DNA from 4 places in the Salinispora pacifica DSM 45544 genome. Region 4 is predicted to be linked to each of the others. Evidence: riboswitches for the same ligand, from Rfam matches in the RefSeq annotation. Region 4 holds a riboswitch; each other region holds the start of a gene.

The links. Region 4 has a riboswitch for cobalamin ahead of SALPAC3_RS0115265 (ribonucleoside-diphosphate reductase subunit alpha). Riboswitches for the same ligand answer to the same signal wherever they lie in the genome.
Region 1: another riboswitch for cobalamin. It lies ahead of SALPAC3_RS0101060 (energy-coupling factor ABC transporter permease); the one in region 4 lies ahead of SALPAC3_RS0115265 (ribonucleoside-diphosphate reductase subunit alpha).
Region 2: another riboswitch for cobalamin. It lies ahead of cobN (cobaltochelatase subunit CobN); the one in region 4 lies ahead of SALPAC3_RS0115265 (ribonucleoside-diphosphate reductase subunit alpha).
Region 3: another riboswitch for cobalamin. It lies ahead of SALPAC3_RS0117175 (ABC transporter substrate-binding protein); the one in region 4 lies ahead of SALPAC3_RS0115265 (ribonucleoside-diphosphate reductase subunit alpha).

Annotation. Positions count from the first base shown of each region.
Region 1 is NZ_KB905359.1:255,875-261,533, reverse strand. It holds gene cbiQ (cobalt ECF transporter T component CbiQ) at 1-231, opposite strand, end outside; gene SALPAC3_RS0101065 (energy-coupling factor ABC transporter substrate-binding protein) at 233-550, opposite strand; gene SALPAC3_RS0101060 (energy-coupling factor ABC transporter permease) at 547-1,227, opposite strand; cobalamin riboswitch at 1,257-1,428, opposite strand; gene SALPAC3_RS0101055 (class I SAM-dependent methyltransferase) at 1,533-2,345, opposite strand; gene SALPAC3_RS0101050 (radical SAM protein) at 2,342-3,934, opposite strand; gene SALPAC3_RS0101045 (PadR family transcriptional regulator) at 4,065-4,628, opposite strand; gene SALPAC3_RS0101040 (LLM class F420-dependent oxidoreductase) at 4,867-5,659, shown strand, end outside.
Region 2 is NZ_KB905359.1:324,282-329,940, reverse strand. It holds gene cobN (cobaltochelatase subunit CobN) at 1-2,916, opposite strand, end outside; cobalamin riboswitch at 3,242-3,371, opposite strand; gene SALPAC3_RS0101400 (hypothetical protein) at 3,482-3,826, opposite strand; gene SALPAC3_RS0101395 (PucR family transcriptional regulator) at 3,970-5,190, opposite strand; gene SALPAC3_RS0101390 (FAD-binding dehydrogenase) at 5,384-5,659, shown strand, end outside.
Region 3 is NZ_KB905359.1:3,761,642-3,767,300, reverse strand. It holds gene SALPAC3_RS27355 (hypothetical protein) at 1-331, opposite strand, end outside; gene SALPAC3_RS0117190 (VOC family protein) at 631-1,389, shown strand; gene SALPAC3_RS0117185 (ABC transporter ATP-binding protein) at 1,376-2,191, opposite strand; gene SALPAC3_RS0117180 (FecCD family ABC transporter permease) at 2,188-3,288, opposite strand; gene SALPAC3_RS0117175 (ABC transporter substrate-binding protein) at 3,322-4,260, opposite strand; cobalamin riboswitch at 4,342-4,465, opposite strand; gene SALPAC3_RS0117170 (M14 family metallopeptidase) at 4,548-5,659, opposite strand, start outside.
Region 4 is NZ_KB905359.1:3,342,383-3,348,041, reverse strand. It holds gene SALPAC3_RS28000 (hypothetical protein) at 75-596, opposite strand; gene SALPAC3_RS0115270 (ribonucleotide-diphosphate reductase subunit beta) at 942-2,015, opposite strand; gene SALPAC3_RS0115265 (ribonucleoside-diphosphate reductase subunit alpha) at 2,012-4,444, opposite strand; cobalamin riboswitch at 4,576-4,792, opposite strand; gene SALPAC3_RS0115260 (alpha/beta fold hydrolase) at 4,841-5,638, opposite strand.

The sequences.
Region 1 (5,659 bases), 3.1 Mb from region 4:
CGTTGACGTGGCCACGAAGAGCAGCGGCACCCGGCCCGCCCGCAGCACCACGACCAGTGGCACCCGTGCGGCGGCCAGCAGCACCGCCGCGGCGCCGCCGGACAGGAGCGCGGCGGGCCAGGTGGGCAGGGCCACCGCGCAGACCAGCAGCCCGAGCGCGAGCAGCGCCTTCTCGGCGGGGTGCCGACCTCGCCAGGGACCGGTGTGGGCGGCGATGTCGAGGGCGAACACGCTAACCGCGCTGCCGATCGACGGCGTCGCGCTGCCGCTGCCGGGTCCGGGCAACACCGAAGTAGTAGCCGAGCAGGCCGGCGCCGAGCGCGGCCTGAAGGGCGAAGAACGCCGACTCCAGCTCGGCCGACGGCGGCTCGTAGATCGGCGAGAACCACGGCTGGTAGTCCGGGTGGTCATCCACAATGGCCTGCTCGGCGACGGCGTCCGCGCCGGAGAAGGGCTCCTCCCCCGACCCGAGGCCGAGCGCCAGCGGCACCACCGCCAGGAGTAGCACCGCGAGCAGCAACAGCAGGTTCACCCAGGAGAAGCGCCTCATGCCCGTACCTCCGCCGCCGGGCGCAGCAGGCCGAGCCGACGCAGGTCGTCCCCGCTGGTCCGACTCAGCAGGCGGACCACCAGAACGGTCAGTAGTCCCTCGCTGATCGCCAACGGAATCTGGGTCACGGCGAAGATCCCGCCGAACTTCGCCAGCGCACCGCCGACGCCGGAGACCGGGTCGGGGAACGCCAGGGCCAGCTGGGCGACGGTGACACCGTACGTCGCCAGGCTGCCCAGGGCCGCAGCGGCGAACACCGCCGGACCCAGTCCGCCGCCAGCGCGACGGACCACGGTATAGCTCCCATACGCCACCCACGGGCCGACGATCGCCATCGAGAAGATGTTCGCGCCCAACGTGCTCAGCCCGCCGTGGGCCAGCAGCAGCGCCTGGAACAGCAGCACGATGCCGCCCAGCACGCTCATCACCGGCGGTCGGAACAGCACCGCCCCCAGCCCGGTGCCGGTCGGGTGGGAACTCGACCCGGTCACCGACGGGATCTTCAATGCGGACAGCGCGAAGGTGAAGGCACCGGCCGCCCCGAGCAGCAGTTTCGAGTCTGGATCTGCACGGACCTGCCGGACCAGGGCCCGGCTCCCGTGGACGACGAATGGCGCGGACACGACGAACCACGCCGCCGCTTGTTCCGGAGGGAGATACCCCTCGGCGATATGCATCGAACGACCTTCCCTTCCAGCACCTCGTGGATGAGATCCGTGTCAAGGCCGGTCTCCTGGCTTCCGGATCGACGTTCACTCCAGCCTTCCCAGGCCTGGTGGGGCCCAGTGGCACAGTCAGAGATCACTACCCGGTCACAGTGGCGAGGGCCGCGCCGGTCTTCCACCGGCTTCCCGTGCACCTTGACGGCGAGAGGCTATCGGGCACCCGCCCGGACGGCAAGCTGTTGATTCGCGCCAATCGCTACGCGTCTCCGCCGACTGCGGCGAATCGGACGCCACGCTGGGCCCACGGGCCGGGAGCTTCAGCCCGGGCCAGAGCCCGGTTTCCTGGCGGTCAGGAGGGCGTAGCCGAGCACACCGTCGGCGACCGCGGCCCGGGCCGCGGCCAAGACCGCCGGGGCCCGGGCGAAGTCCAGGCCGAGCGCCGCCGCCTGATCCGCGGCGGTCAGCCGCAGCACGGTCAGGCGCGCCTCGATCTGGTCGATCATCGTGGTGACCGCAGAGTCGTGCCGTTCGGTGTGGGTTGTCGTCAACCCCGCGCCAGCCAGCAGGGCGACGTACTCATCGAGGGGACGCGCATCGGCAACGCAGGCGATCCACGCTCCCAACCCGGTCAACTCGGGGGGCAGCCGGTCGGGGACGGCGACCACATCGGCCAACCCGAGTTGACCGCCCGGGACCAGCACCCGGGCCAGTTCCCCCGCTGCGGTGGGCTTGTCGGGGAAGGTGCAGAAGGCGCATTCGCAGACCACCACGTCCACCGAGTGCGAGTCGACAGCGAGCCGCTCGGCGTCTCCCCGCCGGAACCGCACCTGGTCGGCGAGCCCAACGGACCGGGTCACCCGGGTAGCCGCCTCGACGTTGGAGCCGGCGAGGTCCACACCGGTCACCGTGCAGCCGTACTCGGCTGCCAGCAGCAGCGCGCTGGTACCCCGTCCGCTCGCCACATCGAGTACGCGTTCCCCGCTGGCCAGCGCTAGTCGGGCGGCGAGTCGGCGGGTCAGCGACGCCCCGCCGGGATGGTACGCCTCGCCGAGGAGCAGGGCGAGCAGGTCCGAACCGTAGACCGCGGCGCAGCAGCCCTTCGGATCCGCCGCGGGCTCACTCCTTGTCACCGGATCCGCCGCCCGACGTTGGTGGCGTCCCGCGCCACCCGCCGTACGGCGGCGACGCCGTCGGGGTGCTGGGCGACCTTCGACCCGTACGGAGAGTCAGTGATCATCGAGCGGAGTGCGAGTGCGTTGGGCACCACGTCGGCGACCGGCACCCCGGACATCTGCTCGCGGACCTGTTCCCGGTAGCCGACCGAGTTGTAGGCGCAGAACGGGATCAGTCTGCCGTCCGGAGTGATCTCCTCGACGCAACACTTCATCAGCTGCCGCACATTGAGGGTGTACGGGTCCTGGAAGTCCTGGATCACGATCATGAAGGCTCGGTCGGTCAGGTTCGCCACCGCCTCGGGTAGGTTGACACCACAGGCGTCGGCACAGTCCAGCGCCGCGGCGGTCTGGGCGAGGCGCACGTTGGTCGTGTCGGTGCCCATGAATGCCGACGCCGACCACAGCTTCTCCAACGCTTCCCGGACAGCGGGGTCCGGCACCACCCGATTGGTGACGTAGTCGAGGTGGTCCGCCACATCCAGCAGCCGGGGAATCGGCACCACCGCGAATTCCTCGGTGCCGGGCGTGCCCGAGGTGAGCAGATAGGTGATCGACCGGCAGGTCGGGAAGCAGCACGGCACCGGGAAGAAGTCCTCGGCCCGGAACCAGTCGGGCCGCTGCCGCGCGACGAGGTGAATGATGTCGGAGTTGGTCAGCCGGGTCAGCGGGTCGAAGGGCGTGTGTCGGCCGGAGTGGGTGACCGGTTGGAACGAGACGCTCCGCACCGCCGGGTGCGCCAGGCCGTGGCTGATGATGGCGCCGAGTTCGTGCTCGTTGAGCCCCCGTTCCACCGCGGCGACCAGGGTGACGGTCAGGCCGACCTCGGCGCAGTTGTCCAACGCGCGCTGCTTGATCCCACGCAGGTCCCGACCCCGGATCTCCCGGTGTGTTCGCTCGTCGAACCCATCGAACTGCAGGTAGATGTTGACCGCGCGGCCGGGACGGTTGCGCTCGCCGAGCGCTGCCACGAACGCCCGGTCGCTGGCGAGCCGGATTCCGTTGGTGTTCAGGTTGACCGCCTGAATCGGACGGGCCTGTGCGGCGTCCACGAAGTCCAGGATCTGCCGGTGGATGGTGGGCTCTCCGCCGGAGAACATCACCACCTCGGCCTCGCCCTCACTCGCCACGAAGACGTCGAGCATCCGCTCACATTGCTCGAGGCTGATGGCGTACCCGTCGGGCTGGTGGCCGGAGTCGGCGAAGCAGATCGGGCAGTCGAGGTTACAGCCGGTGTTGACCTCGATAATGCCCAGACAGGCGTGCTGCTTGTGTTCCGGACACAGCCCACAGTCCGCCGGGCAGCCGTCGCGCACCTCGGTCTGGAAGGTCAACGGGATCGTGCCGGGCTTGTTGAATCGGGCGCTGTCGAGATACATCCGCGCGTCGCCGTACACCAACGCCTCGAACTGGCCGTGCTCCGGACAGCGCTTACGCAGGTAGACCTTGTCGTCGCGGAGGTTGACCTGTCCGTCGACAACGACCTTGCAGACCGGGCAGATCGACTTTGTGTACTCGACGAACACCTCGTCCCGGTCCCGCTTCATGGCTCTCACCATTCCACGCCACACTGCCCCGGCACGCCGGCTTGGTCGAATACCGCCCGGCGTGGCTGACCGACCGGCGACGCCCCGCCGCGTGCTGGTGGCCGGGCGGGGGCAACCCGGCGCTGGCGGGTCAGCGCGATACTGGAGCACGAGCGCGGAGCAGGGCCGCCACCTGGACACACCACTCGCGATTTTCCTGCTCGAAGCGACGCCCCCGCAGGCAGGTGAGGTACGGCCCGATCCGGTTGCTCTCGCGCAGGAACATCTCCTCGGTCAGGTCACCGCGCAGTTGCCGGAGCATCCGGTCGAAGAGTTCCACCTTGGCGGCGGCGATGACCGCCCGCTCCTCAAGCTGGGCGATGACCGGTGCCGGGTCGAGTCGGTCCACGGCCTGGACCATGACGAGCAGGTCCTCCCGGATCGACGACGGCTTCGACGGCACGGCGGCGAAGGTGGCCAGTTCGGCGAGGCCGGCGGGGGTGACCGTGAACAGCCGCTTGTTGGGGCGGTCGTGCTGGATCACCTGGCGACCGGTGATCAACCCCGCCCGTTCCAGCTTGGTCAACTCGGCGTAGAGCTGCTGGGGTACCGCGTACCAGAAGTTGGAGCAGGAAACATCGAAGATTTTGGCTAGCTGGTAGCCGCTGTACTCCCCATCGAGCAGCACCGCCAACACCGCGTGCCGCAGCGCCATCGCCACACCTCCCGCTCCGGGTGAGGACAGAGTCTTGGCGGGCCAGCACCGCGTCACCGACCCTTCCCCCGAACCATACTCAATGATATGACTATTCCTGTTGAGGAATACCGGCGGCAGTCCTCCCGACCGTCGATCCTGCCCACCGGCACCCTGCCGACCGTCACCACGCCGAACGAGACGGCACCACCGGCTTCTCCCGCACCCGGGACTCCCGGGCACCTGGAAGGACACCCCCATGAAGCTTGGCTACACGACCGGCTACTGGTCCTCCGGGCCGCCCGAGGGCGTCACCGCGGCCATCGCCGAGGCCGACCGACTCGGCTTCGACTCCGTCTGGGCCGCCGAGGCATACGGATCGGACTGCCTCACCCCACTGGCGTGGTGGGGAGCGAGCACCTCCACCGTCCGCCTGGGCACCAACATCATGCAGATGTCGGCCCGTACTCCGACCGCCGCGGCGATGGCCGCGCTCACCCTCGACCACCTCTCCGGCGGCCGCTTCGTCCTCGGGCTCGGCGTCTCCGGCCCGCAGGTCGTGGAGGGGTGGTACGGCCAGCCGTACCCGCGTCCGCTGGCCCGCACCCGGGAGTACATCGAAATCATCCGTGCCGTCCTCGCCCGGTCCGAGCCGGTCACGTACGACGGTGACTTCTTCCAACTACCGCATCCCGGCGGCACCGGGCTGGGTAAGCCGCTGAAGTCCACCGTCCACCCGCTGCGCGCCGACATCCCGATCTTCCTCGGCGCCGAGGGGCCGAAGAACGTCGCCCTGGCCGCCGAGATCGCCGATGGCTGGCTCCCGATATTCTTCTCCCCCAAGGCGGACAGCTTCTATCGGGCCGCGCTGGCCGAGGGCTTCGCCCGCCCCGGCGCCCGCCGCGACCTCGACACATTCGAGGTCGCCGCGACCGTACCGATCGTCGTCCACGACGACATCGAGCGGGCGGCGGACCGGCTCCGACCCTTCGTCGCGCTCTACGTGGGCGGCATGGGAGCCAAGTCAGTCAACTTCCACCGGGATGTCTTCG
Region 2 (5,659 bases), 3.0 Mb from region 4:
GAGGTCCTCGGCCACGTGCGCCCGGAGGTGGTTGTCCGAGGCCGACTCGTCCAGCGCGGCCACCTGTCGTACCGCGTCGTCCATGAGCGCCACCACGTGCGGAAAGGCGTCCCGGAAGAAGCCGGAGATGCGGACGGTCACATCGATGCGGGGGCGACCCAACTCGGCCAGGGGCACCACCTCGACCCCGGTCACCCGCCGGGACCGGTCGTCCCAGGTGGGTCGACAGCCGAGCAACGCGAGCACCTCGGCGATGTCGTCGCCCTGCGTGCGCATGGCGCTGGTGCCCCACACGGTAAGCCCGACCGAGCGCGGGTACGCCCCGGTGTCGGCGAGGTGCCGGCTCAGCAGCGAGTCAGCCAGGGCCACGCCGACGTCCCAGGCGTTGCGGCTGGGGATCGCCTTCGGGTCGACCGAGTAGAAGTTGCGACCGGTGGGCAGCACGTTGACCAGGCCCCGGGTGGGTGATCCGGACGGGCCGGGGGGCACGAACCGCCCGTTGAGGGCGGCGAGGGTGTGCGCCAGCTCGTCGGTGGTGCGCTCCAGCCGCGGCACCAGTTCGGTGGCGGCGAAGCGCAGCACCGCGGCGGCCTCCGGGATCGCCCGGCCGGTGACCTCGGAGACGACCTCCGGCGCCCGGTCGGGGGGCCAGCCGAGCGTCTCCATCCCGAGGGCGAGACGCCGGGCCAGACCCTCGATCAGGTCGACGGCGTCGGCGGCGGTGCCGGCCGGCCCACCGGCCACGTCGGTCAGCGCGGCCGGCACCCGCACCCGGGCTCCGGGCGCGGCGAGCAGCACGGTTTCGTCCAGGCCGTAGCTGGCGGCGAGGGCCTGCCGCAGGCCGGGCAGGGCCCGGGTCCCGCCCCACACCTGTGGGGAGCGCAGCACGGCGAGCACCAGGTTGACCCGCGCCTCGCCGGCGGGTGCTTCGGCCAGCACGTGCAGGCCGTCGCGGATCTGCACGTCCTTGACCTCGCAGAGGTAACCGTCGAGGTGCAACACGAAGTCGTCGAAGTCGTCGGCGGCCGGCATCTCCGACTGGTGCAGGTCGTGGTGCAGCTCCGCGGTGCGCACCAGCTCCCAGATCTGTCCCCGTACGACGGGCACCTTCGCCGGGTCGAGCGCCTGCACGGTGGCGTACTCGTCGAGTAGCTGCTCCAGCTTCGCCAGGTCCCCGTACGTCTCGGCGCGGGCCATCGGCGGCACCAGATGGTCGACGACGACCGCGTGCGCGCGGCGCTTGGCCTGCGTCCCCTCCCCCGGGTCGTTGACGATGAACGGGTACACCAACGGCAGGTCGCCGAGGACCGCGTCTGGGGCGCAGTCGGCGGCCAGCCCGAGGCCCTTGCCCGGTAGCCACTCCAGGGTGCCGTGCTTGCCCAGGTGCACCACGGCGTCCACGCCGAAGCCCCCCGCCGCGGCGGGGGCGGCCAGCCACCGGTACGCGGCCAGGTAGTGGTGACTCGGGGGCAGGTCCGGGTCGTGGTAGATGGCGATCGGGTTCTCCCCGAAGCCGCGGGGCGGCTGGATCAGCAGGACCACGTTGCCGAACCGGAGGCCGGCCAGGACGAGGTCGCCGCCGTCGGTGTACAGCTCCCCCGGCGGCTCCCCCCAGTGGCTGATCATGGCGCCGCGCAGCGGCGCCGGCACCTGGTCGAACCACCGCCGATACGTCTCCCGCGGTACCCGCGCGCTGGCGGTGGCGAGCTGCTCGGGGGTGAGCCACTCGACGTCGTGGCCGCCGGCGGCGATGAGGGCGTGGATGAGGGCGTCCCCGTCGTCCGGGACGGGCGTCGCGCCGAGGTCGTAGCCGGCGGCGGCGAGCGCGGCGAGCAGCCGCACCGCGCTGGCCGGGGTGTCCAGGCCGACGGCGTTGCCGACCCGGGAGTGCTTCGTCGGGTACGAGCTGAGCACCACCGCCACCCGTTTGTCGGCGTTCGGCAGGTGCCGCAGCCGGGCGTGCCGGACGGCGATTCCGGCCACCCGGGCGGCGCGCTCCGGGTCCGGCGCGTAGACCGACAGCCCGTCGGCATCGAGCTGTTTGAACGAGAACGGCACGGCGACGATCCGCCCGTCGAACTCGGGGATCGCCACCTGCATCGCCGCGTCCAACGGGGACAATCCGGCGTCGCTGTCGGCCCACTGCTCCCGCGTGCTGGTGAGGCAGAGCGCCTGGATGACCGGCAGGTCGAGGGCGGCGAGCGCACCCACGTCCCAGGCGTCCTCGTCGCCACCGCCGGCCGCCTCGGCGGCCACGGTGCCCCCGGCGGCGAGCACGGTGACCAGCAGCGCGTCGCAGCGGGCGAAGAGTTCCAGTGGGCCCGTGCCGGCGGTCAGGCCGCGCAGCGAGCCGCAGAAGATCGGCGCCGCGTTGCCGCCCGCGGCCTCCACGGCGTCGGCGAGCGTGTCCACGAAGGCGGTGTTGCCGGCGAGCGCGTGCGCCCGGTAGAAGACGATCCCGACGGTCGGCCGGTCCGGGTCGGCCGACCGTGCACCGTGCGTCCCGTACGCCGGGGTCGGGGTGGGGGGCGTGAACCCCTCCCCGGTGAGCAGCACCGTGTCGGAGAGGAACCGGGCCAGCTGCGCCAGGTTCTCCGGGCCCCCCTCGACCAGGTAGGACAGGGCTTGGGTGGTGACACCGGAGGGCACGGTGGAGGCGGCGGTCAGCTCGGCGTCGGGGACGCTCTCCCCGCCCAGCACCACCGTCGGCACGCCCGAGGCGAGGATCGCGGCCAGTCCGTCCGGCCAAGCGGCCCGGCCACCGAGCAGGCGTACGACGGCCAGGTCCACGCCGTCGAGCAGTTCCGGGACGCTGTCAACGGCCACCCGGGTCGGGTTGGCCAGGCGATAGTCGGCCCCGCTGGCCCGCGCGGCGAGCAGGTCGGTGTCGGCGGTGGAGAGCAGCAGAATGCGCACGGCAAACTCCGGAGAGTGACGCCCGCACGGAGGGGCGGACGATCAGCGAGACGGGAGGTGATTCGGCTTCACGGGCGCCACCTCGGACCACCCGACTGGGTGGCCGACGGGGGCGCGCGTCAGGCAGCGATCAACCGCGGGCAGCGGGGTCGAGAACGGCGGCACCGAGCACGGCAGCGGGGCCAGTCGCGGCAGCTCCAGGCCGCGGACCGGTCGCGGACCTGCCGCCGCCCGCCAGGTTGGTACGACAGCTGTCGATGGGTGGGACGCTACGCGTCATCGGGTCCTCCTCGGGTATCCACGCCCTGGGGTGCACCGACGGCCGAAGTATCCTGGCTCCCGGATCGATGCTCACCCCGGCCTTCCAACCGTGCGACGCACGGTCGTGGCTCCACAAGGAGGATCACTCCCCGGTGACAGTGGCGGGACCGCGCCGGATTCACACCGGCTTCCTTCACTGCCGTCCGGCCGCGAACTCTGCCACACCAGTACGTCCGGGTCAACGAAACGAGAGGAGCCCAGCGGTCAACCGGTCCCGGAGCCACGGCCCCGGAGGGCACGGGGGCTACCGAAGGCGCCGCTCCGGGTGGGCCCGGTTCCAGGCGCGCATCCGCTCCGGGTAGCCCATCTTGGCCGCTTCGTACAGCGGCAGGGCCAGTCGGCGGGCGAGGGACGCAGCAACCCGTGGCGACCCGGTACGGCGGCGGATCCACTCGCCGTCGTGCGCGATCGCCACCACCGTCGTGTCCGTCGCCGTCGTCTCCGGCTCCAGGTAGAACTCGACCCCGGTCCGGCTGGCGACGAACTGCTCCAGCGCCACCAGGTCCGCGCGGGTGCCCTCCCGGTCGAGCTTCGTCGGCACCCCGTCAGCTTCCCAGGTACGCGACCGCTTCCGACTGAACCAGCCCATGCCGCTCCTCCTTGCATCTCCGGTGCCGCCGGCCTCCAGTGCACCACCCTTGGCTGAGCGCCGTCTGTACGCCCCCTGATGACGCGCTGAGGATGCACCGCCGGCCGGTGGTGCAGCAAGCCCGCGGGGAGGCATCGGCCGGCTCACCGCCCCGGGGGCGACGGGAGTGAGGCGTGCGTCACCGCGAGCACGAGCCGGTCCCAGGAGTGGGTCAGACTACGACCGGTGAGCTCGGTGAGCCGGCGGAGCCGATGGCGCATGGTCTGCGGGTGCAGTCCGACCGCGGTCGCGGCCTCGATCGCCGACCCGTGGGTGAGGTACGCGTGCAGCCCTTCGAGCAGGTGGGCGTTGGCGGGGGTGAGCACCGGCCCGAGGACCGCGGCGTGCAGTGCGGCACGGTCGACGGGAGGCGTGCCGTGCAGTACCGCGACGGTGAGCGCGTCGCCACGGTCGAGCACGGTCCGGCGGGCGAACGCCGCCACGGGTGCGTGCTTGAGCGCGGAAACCGCAGCCCGGTAGTCCTGCGGCAGGGTCGCCGGGGAAGCTCCGCTGATCAGACAGGCCCGCCAACCGCCCGCGGCCACGGCCGTCACGACCTCGGACCGATCGTGCTCGTCCGGGAGCAGCAGGACACCGGCGCCGGCCCGCACCGTGCTCAACAGCGCACCGGTACTCAGGTCGACCGGGCCGTGGTCCACGCCGACGGCTGGCGACGCAACGAGCGTGGCGACGCGGGCCGGGTGGGTTTCCGGGCTCTTCGGGTCACCCACGGCGAGGAGGAGGCCGAAGCTGGCGGGAACGCGGACGTTGAGCTGCTCGGTACGGTCGGCGAGGGCACCGGGCGAGGTCTGGCGGCCGGCGAGCAGATCGTGCAGGAACTCGTCAATCAGTCGACGCCGGTCAGTGATCAACTCGGCGGCCTTGTGCTGATAGCCGTTGGCCAACGCCTCGGACAACTCGTCGAGCGCGGCGACCAGGGCCTGCACCAGCGCGGCGAGGTCGGCGACCGTCAGCCCGGGCGGGGCATGCTCGGCGACAGCGTCGGTGATGATGGCCGCCGCGACGCGATAGGCGCGCAGCACCGCCAGCAGCGGCCGACCGTCGGTGGCGCGGGTGGCGCCGATGCCCCGAAAGCGGCTGATGTCCCGGGTGGTGAGCCGAGTGCCGTCCACCCACATCTCGGTGAGCCGGGTGACGGCCCACTGGGCGATGGCCGTGACCTCCCGCAGTTGGGCGTCGCTGAGTTCGCGGTAGATCGGGACCTGGTCGACGACCGCGCCGACCATCTCGTCCACGAGGGTCGAGCTACGCTCGGTGAGCATCCGATGTACGATCAGCCGTTCCGTGAGGCCCACCCCGGTCACCGCCCCTCGCGCTGCCAGCCGGCCCGACCGCCCCCGGGCCGCGCGGGTTGACAATACTCATGCTCACCTGGTGCGGAAGTGGTGGCGTCAACCGGTTGGCTGCGGCACGGTGGGGCAACCCCCGGCGCCGCCCCGCTCCCCGCGATCGGCCCGGAAGCGGGTCAATGCCCGCTCGCACCGATAGGAGGCAGCCGTGGAAGCTGACGTCGTCGTGGTAGGAGCTGGTCTGGCCGGGCTGGTCGCCGCCGCCGAGACAGCAGACCTCGGCCGGAGCGTCCTCCTCGTTGACCAGGAGGGGGAGCAGAACCTGGGCGGGCAGGCCTTCTGGAGCCTGGGCGGACTGTTCCTGGTTGACAGCCCCGAGCAGCGGCGGATGGGCGTTCGGGACTCCCTCGAGCTGGCCCGGCAGGACTGGTTCGGCAGCGCCCAGTTCGACCGCGACGAGGACCGGTGGCCGCGCGCCTGGGCC
Region 3 (5,659 bases), 420 kb from region 4:
GTCCACACAGACTCCCGGCATCGTCATGGGAAAGATGAGTGTGCGTCCATCCGCCACCAATAATTGTCACCGGCGGATCGAAAACCAACGATGCATCGTTCGTGACCGCATCAACCCGACACAGGTCAATCTCTGTCGAGGTCAACAGAATCGTGTTGAAGTTCAGCGTCGCCATCGCCCGCGGCGTGAACCCCAACGTCACACCCGACGTCACAACCTCCGAAAACTGGCCCGAGTCACCCTCAATAGCCGAATAGGTCAGCCCGCCGTCTGACACCACCGACACCAGTGACGGCCAGCTGGCTCCAACGAGGATCTCCGCGTCGCCCACCTACTTATGGTAGCGATCTGGGTGCGCCGAGACCCTACACAGCCGGGCATACCTCACCCGACCGGGGCAGTCAGCCAGGAGTTGTTCGGCGACAGATTAAGCATTTTTTGTTCAGTAACGCATTGGTGGCCCACGTGGGGTCCAGCCGCTGCGAAACCACCAGCAGCCAGGGCAACGCGGAAGCCCGAGTCACCTCTTGGCGTTGACGTTTGCCCATTTCCCGCCGGACGGGCTGTGGCAGTGTCATCATGCGGGTCGGGGCCGTGTCACCGGGGCCGCCCCGGACGAGAGGGGTTGAGGTGGGCATCGTTCCGGCGGGCACCCCCTGCTGGGCTGACCTGGCCGCGCCGGACCTCGACGACGCGCGCCGCTTCTACCCGGAGCTGTTCGGCTGGACCGGCCGGATCGCGCCGGAGCCCGAGGCGAACGGCTACACCGACTTTCTCCGCCACGGCCAGGCGGTGGCGGGTGCCGGGCTGCCGGCCATTCCCGAGCAGGTGCCGATCTGGTCGATCTACGTCGCCGCCGACGACGCCGACCTGGTGGCCGCGCGGGTCGAGGAGGCCGGCGGGCAGCTCGTGGTGCCCCCCTTCGACGTTTTCGACCGGGGGCGGATGGCGGTGTTGAGCGACCCGGCGGGCGCGACGCTGTGTGTGTGGCAGCCGTTGGGGATGCCCGGCGGCGAGGTCTTCGGGGTACCGGGGGCGATGAGCTGGACCGAACTGGTCACCCCCGACCCGGAGGGCGCGAAGGTCTTCTACGAGCTGGTCTTCGGCTGGCAGCCGGACGAGCCGCCAACCGGTCCGGCCGGACACACCGGCTGGCGCCTCGGCAGCCAGATCGTCGCCGGGATGACCACGCCGCTCGGCGACTACCCGGCCGGCGCGCCCGCGTACTGGTCGGTGTACTTCGGAGTGGCGGACGTGGACGCGACCGCCGCCCGGGCCGCCGCCCTGGGCGGGGCGATCCTGGTGCCGCCCCGCGACACCGCGGCCGGTCGCTGCACAGCCCTGCGCGACCCACAGGGCGCCCTCTTCCACGCGATCACCCCGCCCTGATCTCCAGCATCCGGCCGGGTGCGGAGGTGGGGCGGACGGGTACCACCAGTGGGCCGTGCTCGCCGTCGATCACCTTCACGGTGGCGCGGTAGTGGCGAGCCAGCAGCTCCGTCGTGAGCACCTCCCGGGAGGTGCCGACGGCGGCCACCTGACCGTCCGCGAGGAGCACCATCCGATCGGCGTACTCGCCGGCGATGGAGAGATCGTGCATGGTCGCCACCACGGTCAGGCCATGCGCCCGGCGGAGCTGGTCGACCAGTTCGAGGACGTCCTGTTGGTGGCCGATGTCCAGCGCGCTGGTCGGTTCGTCGAGCAGCAGCAGGGTGGCCCCCTGGGCGAAGGCCCGGGCCAGGAAGACCCGCTGTCGCTCGCCACCGGAGAGGGTGGCCAGTTCCCGGGCGTGGAATCCGGTGAGGTCCAGCCGGTCCAGGACATCGTGCGCGGCGGCCAGGTCGGCGGTGGACTCCCGGCCCAGCGGCGCGATGTACGGGGTGCGGCCGAGCAGCACGTAGTCCAGGACCGACATTCCGGCCGGCACCACCGGCGACTGGGCGACCGTCGCCACCACCCGGGCCCGGTCCCGGCGACGCAGCTGCTGGATCGGCGTACCGAAGAGGGATACCGCACCCTCGGTGGGCAGCAGGCCACCGACGGCGCGCAGCAGCGTCGACTTGCCGGCGCCGTTCGGGCCGATCACGGTCACCCACTCGCCGGCGGCGACACTCAGGTCGACCCCGGTGAGGATGGGTACGCCGGCCAGCCGGACCCGCAGGTCGCGTACCGCCACCGCCGGTGCGCTCATCCCAGCACCCGCCGGGCGCTACGCAGGACCAGAACGAAGAACGGGCCGCCGAGCAGGGCGGTCACCACGCCGATCGGGATCTCCTCGGGGGCGGCGGCGGTACGGGCGACCACGTCGGTGAGCGCCAGGAACGCCCCGCCGAAGAGCATCGACAGCGGCAGGATCACCCGATAGCTGGCGCCGGCGAGCAGTCGTACGGCGTGCGGCACGATGATTCCGACGAAGCCGATCAGCCCGGACGCGGAGACCGCGGCGGCGGTGCCGAGGGAGGCGGCGGCGATCAGCAGGTAACGGGACCGTTGCGGGTGTAGGCCCAGGCTGGTCGCCTCGTCGTCGCCGACCGAGAGGACGTCCAGCTCCCGCCGGTGCAGCAGGACCACCACGGCGGTCAGCAGGAAGTACGGCAGGACCAGCCACACGTCGTGCCAGCCGGCGGTGGCGAGCCGCCCGAGCAGCCAGGCATAGACCTGTTGGATGCTGTCTGAGTTGCGTTGCAGCAGGTACGTCTGGCCGGCGGAGAGGAAGGCGGAGACCGCCACCCCGGCCAGGATCAGGGTCGCCGGTGATCGGCTTCGGCCACCGGCGGAGCCGAGCAGGTAGGTCAGCGTGACCGCGCCGATCGCGCCGACGAACGCGGCCAGCGGGATGGTGACCGGCAGTCCGGTGATCGCCCCGCCAACCCCGCCAGCGGTGATCACCACGGTGACCGCGAACCCGGCGCCGGCCGCGACCCCGAGCAGGTACGGGTCGGCCAGCGGGTTGCGAAACACGCCCTGGTAGGCACCGCCGGCCAGGGCGAGCAGGCCGCCGACGAGCAGGCCGAGTACGGCCCGGGGCAGGCGCAGCTCGGTGATGATGGCGATCTCCCGCTCGGTGAGCCCGCTGTCGAGGCCGACCCCGGGGAGAAGGTTCAGCAGCTCGACCGCGACGCTGCCGGGTGGCAGGCTGACCGGGCCGAGGGAGACGCCCGCCACCAGGGCGGCCAGGACCGCGGCCAGCCCGGCGACGAGCCAGCCGGGCCGCAGCCCGGCGGGTCGAGCCGCGGCCGGCCGCCCCTCCGGCGGGCCGGAGGGGCGCTGGGTTACCACCTGCCGCATGGGAAGGCCTCTGCTATCGCCACCGGCCCAGCGTCACGCGGGGACCTTGGCGGTCGCCTCGATGATCGTGCGGAGCAGGTCGACGACGCGCGGGCCCCACCGGGAGGCGATGTCGTCGTCGAGCTCGACGACCTGGTTCTCCTGTACGGCGGTGATCGTCGCCCAGCCGGGTCGATCCTGGACCGACGCGACGCTCTGCTGGCAGCACTTGGTGTCGGCGAGGAAGACGAAGTCCGGGTTGGCCTTGACGATGACCTCCTCGGAGAGCTGCGGGTAACCGCCGCTCTCGCCGTCCGCGTCGGCCGGGTCGGCGATGTTCTCGAGCCCGGCGAGCGCGTAGAGCGAGCCGATGAAGGTCTTGCTGGTGGCGGTGTACAGCTCGGGGCCGAGCTCGTGGAAGTAGGTGAGCTTCTCCGCCCGCTCGGGCAGGTCGGCGACCAACTCCGCGATGTCGTCCTGCATCTGGCTGACCACGTCGGCGGCCTCGGCGGGGTGCCCGGTCAACGCGCCGACCTCGGTGAACTGCCGATAGGTGTCTTCCAGCGTGACCGCCGCCGGGGTGCGGAAGACCGGGATCTCCAGCGTGGTGAGTTGGTCCACGATCTTGTTCTGGTCGCTGGCGAGCAGCACCAGGTCGGGGTTGTGGGCGGCGATCGCCTCAGCGTTCGGCTGGAAGCCGGAGAGGTCGGTCCGCGGCGCCTCCGCCGGATGGTTGGAGTTGTCGTCGACCGCGACGACCTGCGGCCCCGCCCCGATCGCGAAGAGCATCTCGGTGGCGGTCGGCGACAGCGAGACGATCTTCTCCGGCTGCTGCTCCAGCGTCAGCGAGCCGACGGTTACCGGGAAGGTCGCGGCGCTGGACGCGCCGTCTTCGGCTGCGGGGGAGTCGGTGGTCTTCTCGGCGCAGCCGGCGAGTGCGAGCGCGGCCACCGCGAGGGCCGCGGTGAAGAACCGGGGGGTACGTCTGGACATCGGGCCTCCTGTCGGTCGAGGAGTTGGTGCTTCGCCGACAGGGACCGAGGTGCCCGTCCACGAGGCGCCCTTCCTCGAGAGCGCGTATCGCGACCGACCGCAGGCGACCTGACTCGTCCCCGGGATGACCCCGGGGCATCACAGTTGCGGGACAGTGCCGGTTTCCCACCGGCTTCGCTGCGGAATGGTCGGTAGCACCGTAGCGCACGGTCGCGCCGGCGCCCGGAGGGCCGCAGACGTGTGACGAGGTGGGGGTGGGGGCCCAGGGATGGGCCCCCACCCGGAATTCAGGAAACGGTGATGGTGACGTTGTCGACGGCAGCCTCGACGAGGCTCCCGCCGGCGGCATCCGCCGCCGCCACCTGGATCTGGATCGACTGGCCGGCGTACGGCGTCAGGTCGAGGTTGGCCACCGACCAGGAGGCGCTGCGGTTGGTCGCCGCCCCGGCCTGGTTGAGCAGGGTGGTGGTGCCGCCGCTGTGCACGACGCTGACCCGGAAGTAGTCGGCTGAGGAGGCGTTCGAGTAGTGCGCCAGGTACCAGGCCAACGAGAGCGTCAGCGTGCCGTTCGAGGGCAGGGCCACCGCCGGGGAGCGGGCGCTGGTCACGCCGCCGTCGATGTCGTGGGTGCCCGCCGAGGAGCCGGCGAGCCGGCCGGTGACCAGGTCGTTACCGCCCGCGTACGGGGTGAGCTGCTTGGCGCCGGAGTAGCTGGTCGCCTGGGCGGCACCCCGCTCCCACTGGCCGGTGGTGGCGCTGTCGGTGCCGTTGGGGTTGATCGTCCAGCCGGTCGCGGTCTCGAAGGTGTCCGCCCAGACCGTCTCCCCGCCGCCACCATCGCCGCAGTACTGGTCCTCCTTGCCGATCGCCCGGTACGGGCAGTCGGCGTACTCGGAGAGGAGCAGCACCGCTTCGCGGTTGCGGGCGGTCTCCGCCGGAATGACCTCATCGGGTGGGTAGAAGCCGCCGCCCGCGGCGGAGCGGGGGTACAGCTCGAAGGTGTACGCCCAGATCCCGTGCGCCCCCCACATCCAGTCGATGCTGCTGCCATCGGTGATGTACAGGTCGCTGGACTGCTGTGGGGTGTAGCCGTTGGTGGCCGCCATCTCCCCGCCGATGGTGGCGAAGGTGTTGTACTGGTCGGCGGTCATCCCCGGGGCGGTGTTGCTGTATGTGTAGCCGAATGGCCAGAGCACCAGCTCGGAGTAGGTGTGGAAGTCGATGTTGGCCTTGATCTGCTGGACTCCGCCGACGACCCGGCTGTCCACGAAGTCGCGCACCGCATCGGTCTCCGGGGCGGAGAAGGGCGACGGGCCCCGGTAGGTGCTCGACGAGGTGGAACCGGAGGAGCCGCCGCAGCAACCCCAGAGGTAGTCCCAGTTGCGGTTCAGGTCGGTGC
Region 4 (5,659 bases):
GTGCGAGGCTCCAGGTAGGACAGGCTGCCGGCCAAGACTCGACGCCCGACCGGGATTGTGTCGATGGATGGAGGCTAAGGAAGGCGAACCAAAGAAGGGATTATCAATGCAAACGTTACCCAGAAAGCCATGATAAAACTTATATGACGACGCCAGGGCACTACTGAATCCACATCAGGCCCCCCGCCACTGCTTACCCCCTTAGCACGAACCTTTTCTATCTTGCGCACGGCCCGACGGGCTCCGGGGTAGCCCAGAAATCGCCCAATCATTGAGGCTTGGAAAGCAAAACTAAATATTTTCTCCCCGTCGGTCAGTTCAACGAACAGACCGTGACCAGCGGAAAGCTCTCTGATATTACGCCAAGGAATACGGAAAATCTTATCGGGATTGGCTACGACCAGCCCGGACGAGGTGGCCCGAACATAAGGAAACAGGGTAAAAATTGAGGCCAGGTAACAGATAGGTGTAAAGAATGTCGCGATACCCAGCAACTCGCCCCAACTATTCGCTGAATTGAGGCTAAACATCACTACCATGAATCCAAACAGCAGGCAGGCCAAGAATCCACCAGTCCAAGTAATCCAGCCCCTCACACGAAATCACCTTCACCAGTTATCAGCGCCATTGGCGGCGCCCGCACATACCTGCGTTACTCCAGAGCCCTTGAGGGTAGCAAACGGGTCGAAGGCGTTGATCTCATCTTTCACGTCAATGCCGGTTTCGTCCGGAAGGACGGCAATACCCCCCAACTTTTCTCATTGGATACTTGTCCGATCTTCGCGCGCCGCACGAAATCATCGAATTCTAGACGTTTCATGCACTCGAAATCTCGATCAGGTTGTGCCAGAAGAACCCGGGATGCTCCCGCCAGCGCACCCCGGCCACGGCCGCATCTCCGCCCGTCCTCCCCGGCGCTCACGTCCGCGCCCAGCTTCGGATCAGAAGTCGTCGTCGAAGGTGACGCTCCCGCTGACGCCCATCTGGTACGCCGACACCCGCCGCTCGAAGAAGTTCGACAGCTCCTGTACGTCCTGCAACTCCATGAAGGCGAACGGGTTCTGGCTGCCGTACATCGGGGCGATTCCCAGCGTGACCAGCCGCCGGTCCGCGACGTGCTGGAGGTATTCCCGCATGTCGGTCAGGGAGAGCCCGGACACTCCCTGCTCAAGCAGGTCCGCGGCGAACTGGACCTCGCAGTCGACCGCCTCCGCCATCATCTCCCTGACCTGCTGCTCCAGGTCGGCGTCGAAGAGGTCCGGCTCCTCGGTGCGGGCGGTCTCCACCACGTCGAAGGCGAAGGCCATGTGCATGGACTCGTCGCGGAACACCCAGTTGGTGCCGGACGCGAGACCGTTGAGCAGACCCCGGGAGCGGAGGAAGTAGACGTAGGCGAAGGCGCCGTAGAAGAACAGGCCCTCGATGCAGGCGGCGAAGCAGATCAGATTGAGCAGAAACGCCCGCCGGTCCGCCCGGGTCCGCAGCTCCCGCAGCTCGAAGATCGAGTCGATCCACCGGAAGCAGAACTCGGCCTTGCGGGCGATCGAGGGGATGTTCTCCACCGCCGCGAACGCCGCGAACCGCTCCTTTTCCTCCGGCACGTAGGTGTCCAGCAGGTTCAGGTAGAACTGGACGTGCACCGCCTCCTCGAAGAGCTGCCGGGACAGGTAGAGCCGGCCCTCCGGAGAGTTGACGTGCTGGTAGAGGTTGAGCACCAGGTTGTTGGCGACGATCGTGTCGCCGGTGGCGAAGAACGCGACCAGCCGGGACACCAGGTGCCGCTCGGCCGGGGAGAGCTTCGCCAGGTCGGCGAGGTCGGAGTGCAGGTCCACCTCCTCAACCGTCCAGGTGTTCTTGATCGCCTCCTTGAACCGGTCGAAGAAGTGCGGGTACCGCATCGGGCGCAGGGTCAGGTCCATACCGGGGTCGAGCAGCAGCTGCCGCTCGCCAACGGTCCCGGCGGTCGCGGTACGGGTCTCGACGGTCGCGGTACGGGTCTCGGCATCGGTGGTCATTGGCAGGCCTCGCAGCTTTCGGGGTTTTCCAGGGAGCAAGCCAGCGCCTCGGCATCAGCCCCGGCGGAACTCGACGGGGTGACGGCGACGGTGGCCTGCTGGATCCGCGTCGCGGGACGGGACCGCAGGTAGTAGGTGGTCTTCAGCCCGGACTTCCAGGCGTACAGGTACATCGAGGAGAGCTTGCCGATCGTCGGCGCGGCCAGAAACAGGTTCAGCGACTGGGACTGGTCGATGTACGGGGCGCGGGCCGCGGCCAGGTCGATCAGTGCCCGCTGCGGCAGCTCCCACGCCGTACGGAACAGTTCCCGCACCTCGGCGGGGAGCTCGGCGATGCCCTGCACCGACCCCTCCGCCCGCTTGATCTCGTCCCGGATCGGGGCCGTCCACAACCCGCGCGCCTTCAGCTCACCAACCAGGTAGGTGTTGACCTGGAGGAACTCACCGGACATGGTTTCGCGCTTGAACAGGTTGGACACCTGCGGCTCGATGCACTCGTAGCAGCCGGCGATCGAGGCGATCGTCGCGGTCGGGGCGATCGCCACCAGCAGCGAGTTCCGCAGGCCGTGCTCCGCGACCCGCGCCTTCAGCTCGGCCCACCGCGTCGGCTGCGTCGGCTCGGCCCCCCACAGCTCCGGGTGCAGCTCGCCCCGGGCCGCGCGGGTCTCGGCGTACGCGGGATGTGGGCCAAACCGCTCGGCGAGCCCGGCGGAGGTCTCCAACGCGGTCAGGAAGATCTCCTCCTGCACCCGGGTGGACAGCTCCCGCGCCTCGGCCGAGTCGAACGGCAGCCGCAGCGTGAAGAAGGCGTCCTGCAGCCCCATCAGCCCGAGCCCGACCGGCCGCCAACGCGGGTTGGAGGCGGCCGCCTGCTCGGCCGGGTAGTAGTTGATGTCGATCACGCGGTCGAGGAAGACCATCGCGGTACGGACGGTCTCCCGCAGCTTCGCCCAGTCCACCCCGTCGGCGCTGACGTGGGCGCCCAGGTTGACCGAGCCCAGGTTGCACACCGCGGTCTCGGCGTCGTTGTTGACCTCAAGGATCTCGGTGCAGAGATTCGACAGGTGAATCGTGTTACCGGGCTCCCCGGTCTGGTTGGACAGCGCGTTCGCGCGGTCCTTGAAGGTCATCCACCCGTTGCCGGTCTGCGCCAGGGTGCGCATCATCCGCCCATACAGGTCCCGCGCCTTGACCGTACGGACCGCCCTCTTCTCCGCGACCCGGTAGGCGGCGTCGAACTCCGCGCCGTACAGGTCGGGCAGCTCCGGGGCGTCGGACGGGTCAACCAGCGACCAGTCCCCGTCCGCCTCGACCCGGCGCATGAACTCGTCCGGGAGCCAGTTGGCCAGGTTGAGGTTGTGCGTACGCCGGGCGTCCTCGCCGGTGTTGTCCCGCAGCTCCAGGAACTCCTCGATGTCGGGGTGCCAGGGCTCCAGGTAGACGCAGGCCGCGCCCTTACGCCGGCCGCCCTGGTTGACCGCGGCGACCCCGGCGTCGAGGGTCTTCAGGAACGGCACGATGCCGTTCGACCGGCCGTTCGTTCCCCGGATCAGCGCGCCCCGGCCCCGCACCCGCGACCAGGCGATGCCGATGCCGCCGGAGAACTTCGACAGCTTCGCGACCTGGTGGTACCGCTGGTAGATGGAGTCCAGTTCGTCGCGGGGCGAGTCGACCAGGAAACACGACGACATCTGGGTGTGCCGGGTGCCGGAGTTGAACAGCGTCGGCGAGCTGGGCAGGTACGCCAGCGACGACATCAGCCGGTAGAACCCGATCGCCTCGGCCGGCGTCCGCGACAGCCCGCAGGCCACCCGCAGCAGCCAGTACTGCGGGGTCTCCACCACCAGCCGCGACTGCGGGTGCCGCAGCAGGTAGCGGTCCGCGACCGTACGCAGCCCGAAGTACTCGAACCGCAGGTCTCCGGCGGGGTCCACCGCATCGTCCAGCTTGCGGGCGTTGCGGGACACGAAGGCGGCGGTGTCGTCGCTGATCAGCCCGAGGCCGTGGGCGTACCGGATGGACTGGCTGAAGCTCGCGACCTGCTGCCCCCGGACCTCCTTGTCCACGTACGCGGCCAGCAGCCGCGCCGCCAGCCTCGAATACTGCGGCTCCTCGCCGATCAGCTCCGCCGCCGTCTGGATCGACAGCCGGTCCAGCTCGGCCGTTGTCGCCCCGTCGTACAGGCCACTGATCGTCTTGGTCGCCACCCGCAGCGGGTCCACCTCGTTCAGGTCGCCGACCCACCGCTCCACCGCACGGACAATCTTGTTTACGTCCACCGGCTCGGTGTCGCCGTTGCGCTTACGGACCTCCATCACCTGCCGCCGCTGCTGCTGAGCCGCACCGCCCGGACCGTCCGTGGCGCCCTGCCGCGTCGCCGTCGTATGCCCGGCCGGACCGTCCGTGGCGCGTTCCCGCGTCGCCGTCATCTCCCCCTCCTCCGCCTGCCGACAAGGTCGCCGAACACGCGGAGGGACACCACAATCAGTCGCCCGGTGGGTAACCACACCGGGCGGCTGCGGGTGTCGGCCGTCCCGCGCGGCCGCCAACCGCCGCACGCGTCGCGTGCGGCGCGCTGGCAGGTCTTCGGACTCGCGGGCACGCCCGGGGTCCCGGTCGCCTACTGGCCGTCGCTTCCCAGGCTTCGATCAGCCCAGTGCGTGATGACGGCGGTCGTTCCCACTCACCGCTGCGGGGCAGCCCCGGACTTCCACCGGGTTCCCTCTTGCCTCGACCACTCCCGGTGGGAGCGCCGAACCAGCTGCGGGAGACACCATATATGCCTCCCCCATCCGGGATGCAACACCAGATGTCGTGGCGGCGTGTCAGCGGCTGAGAAACTGCCCCAGGGCACGCAGCCAGCCGTCCCGGTCTTCCAGGTGGACGTCGTGCCCAGCGCCGGCAACGACGACCCGCTCGACATCTGGACGTAGGGACACCATGCGCCGCACCTCGGCGACAGGGATGATCCCGTGCTCGCCAAACACCAGCAGGGTGGGGGCCTGCACCTGCTGCCACTCGTCCCAGCAGGCCCGGTCGGCCACGGCCGCGATGGTGTCCCGCATCACCGCCGGTTCGAATCGCGGCCAGAGCCCGTCCGGGCGCCGGTCCAGGTCTCGCAGCCAGGCCTGGGCCACCGGGGTGTCGCCCAGAAACTCGGCGGCCTGGCGAACATCGGCGAACGGCACCGGCCACGAGGCGAAGAAGGCACCCAACTCGGCCGGGTAGTCCCCCCGTTCCTCGCGGCCACCGACCCCGCCCTCCAGCAGCACCAGCCGACGCACCAACTCGGGATACGTCGCGGCGAAGAGCAGCGCGGTGTGCCCACCCATCGACTGACCCACGACCGTCACCGGTGCACCACCGGCGAGCTCCGCGACGACGGCGAGCACATCCTCGACGTACGCCCGGCGGGAGAGGTCCGGCGGCCATCGGGTCGAGTGGCCGTGCCCGCGCTGATCCACCACGATCACGCGGTGCTCCGGTAGCAGCGCCTCCGCCGTCGGCACCAACTCCGCCGCGCTGCCGGCCAGCCCGTGCAACAGTACGATCACATCGTCGCCGGAGCCGCCCACGAGGCAGGACAGCGCCACCCCGTCCCGATGGATCGTCACCCGCTGCACCGTACGAACTCCCTCACCCCT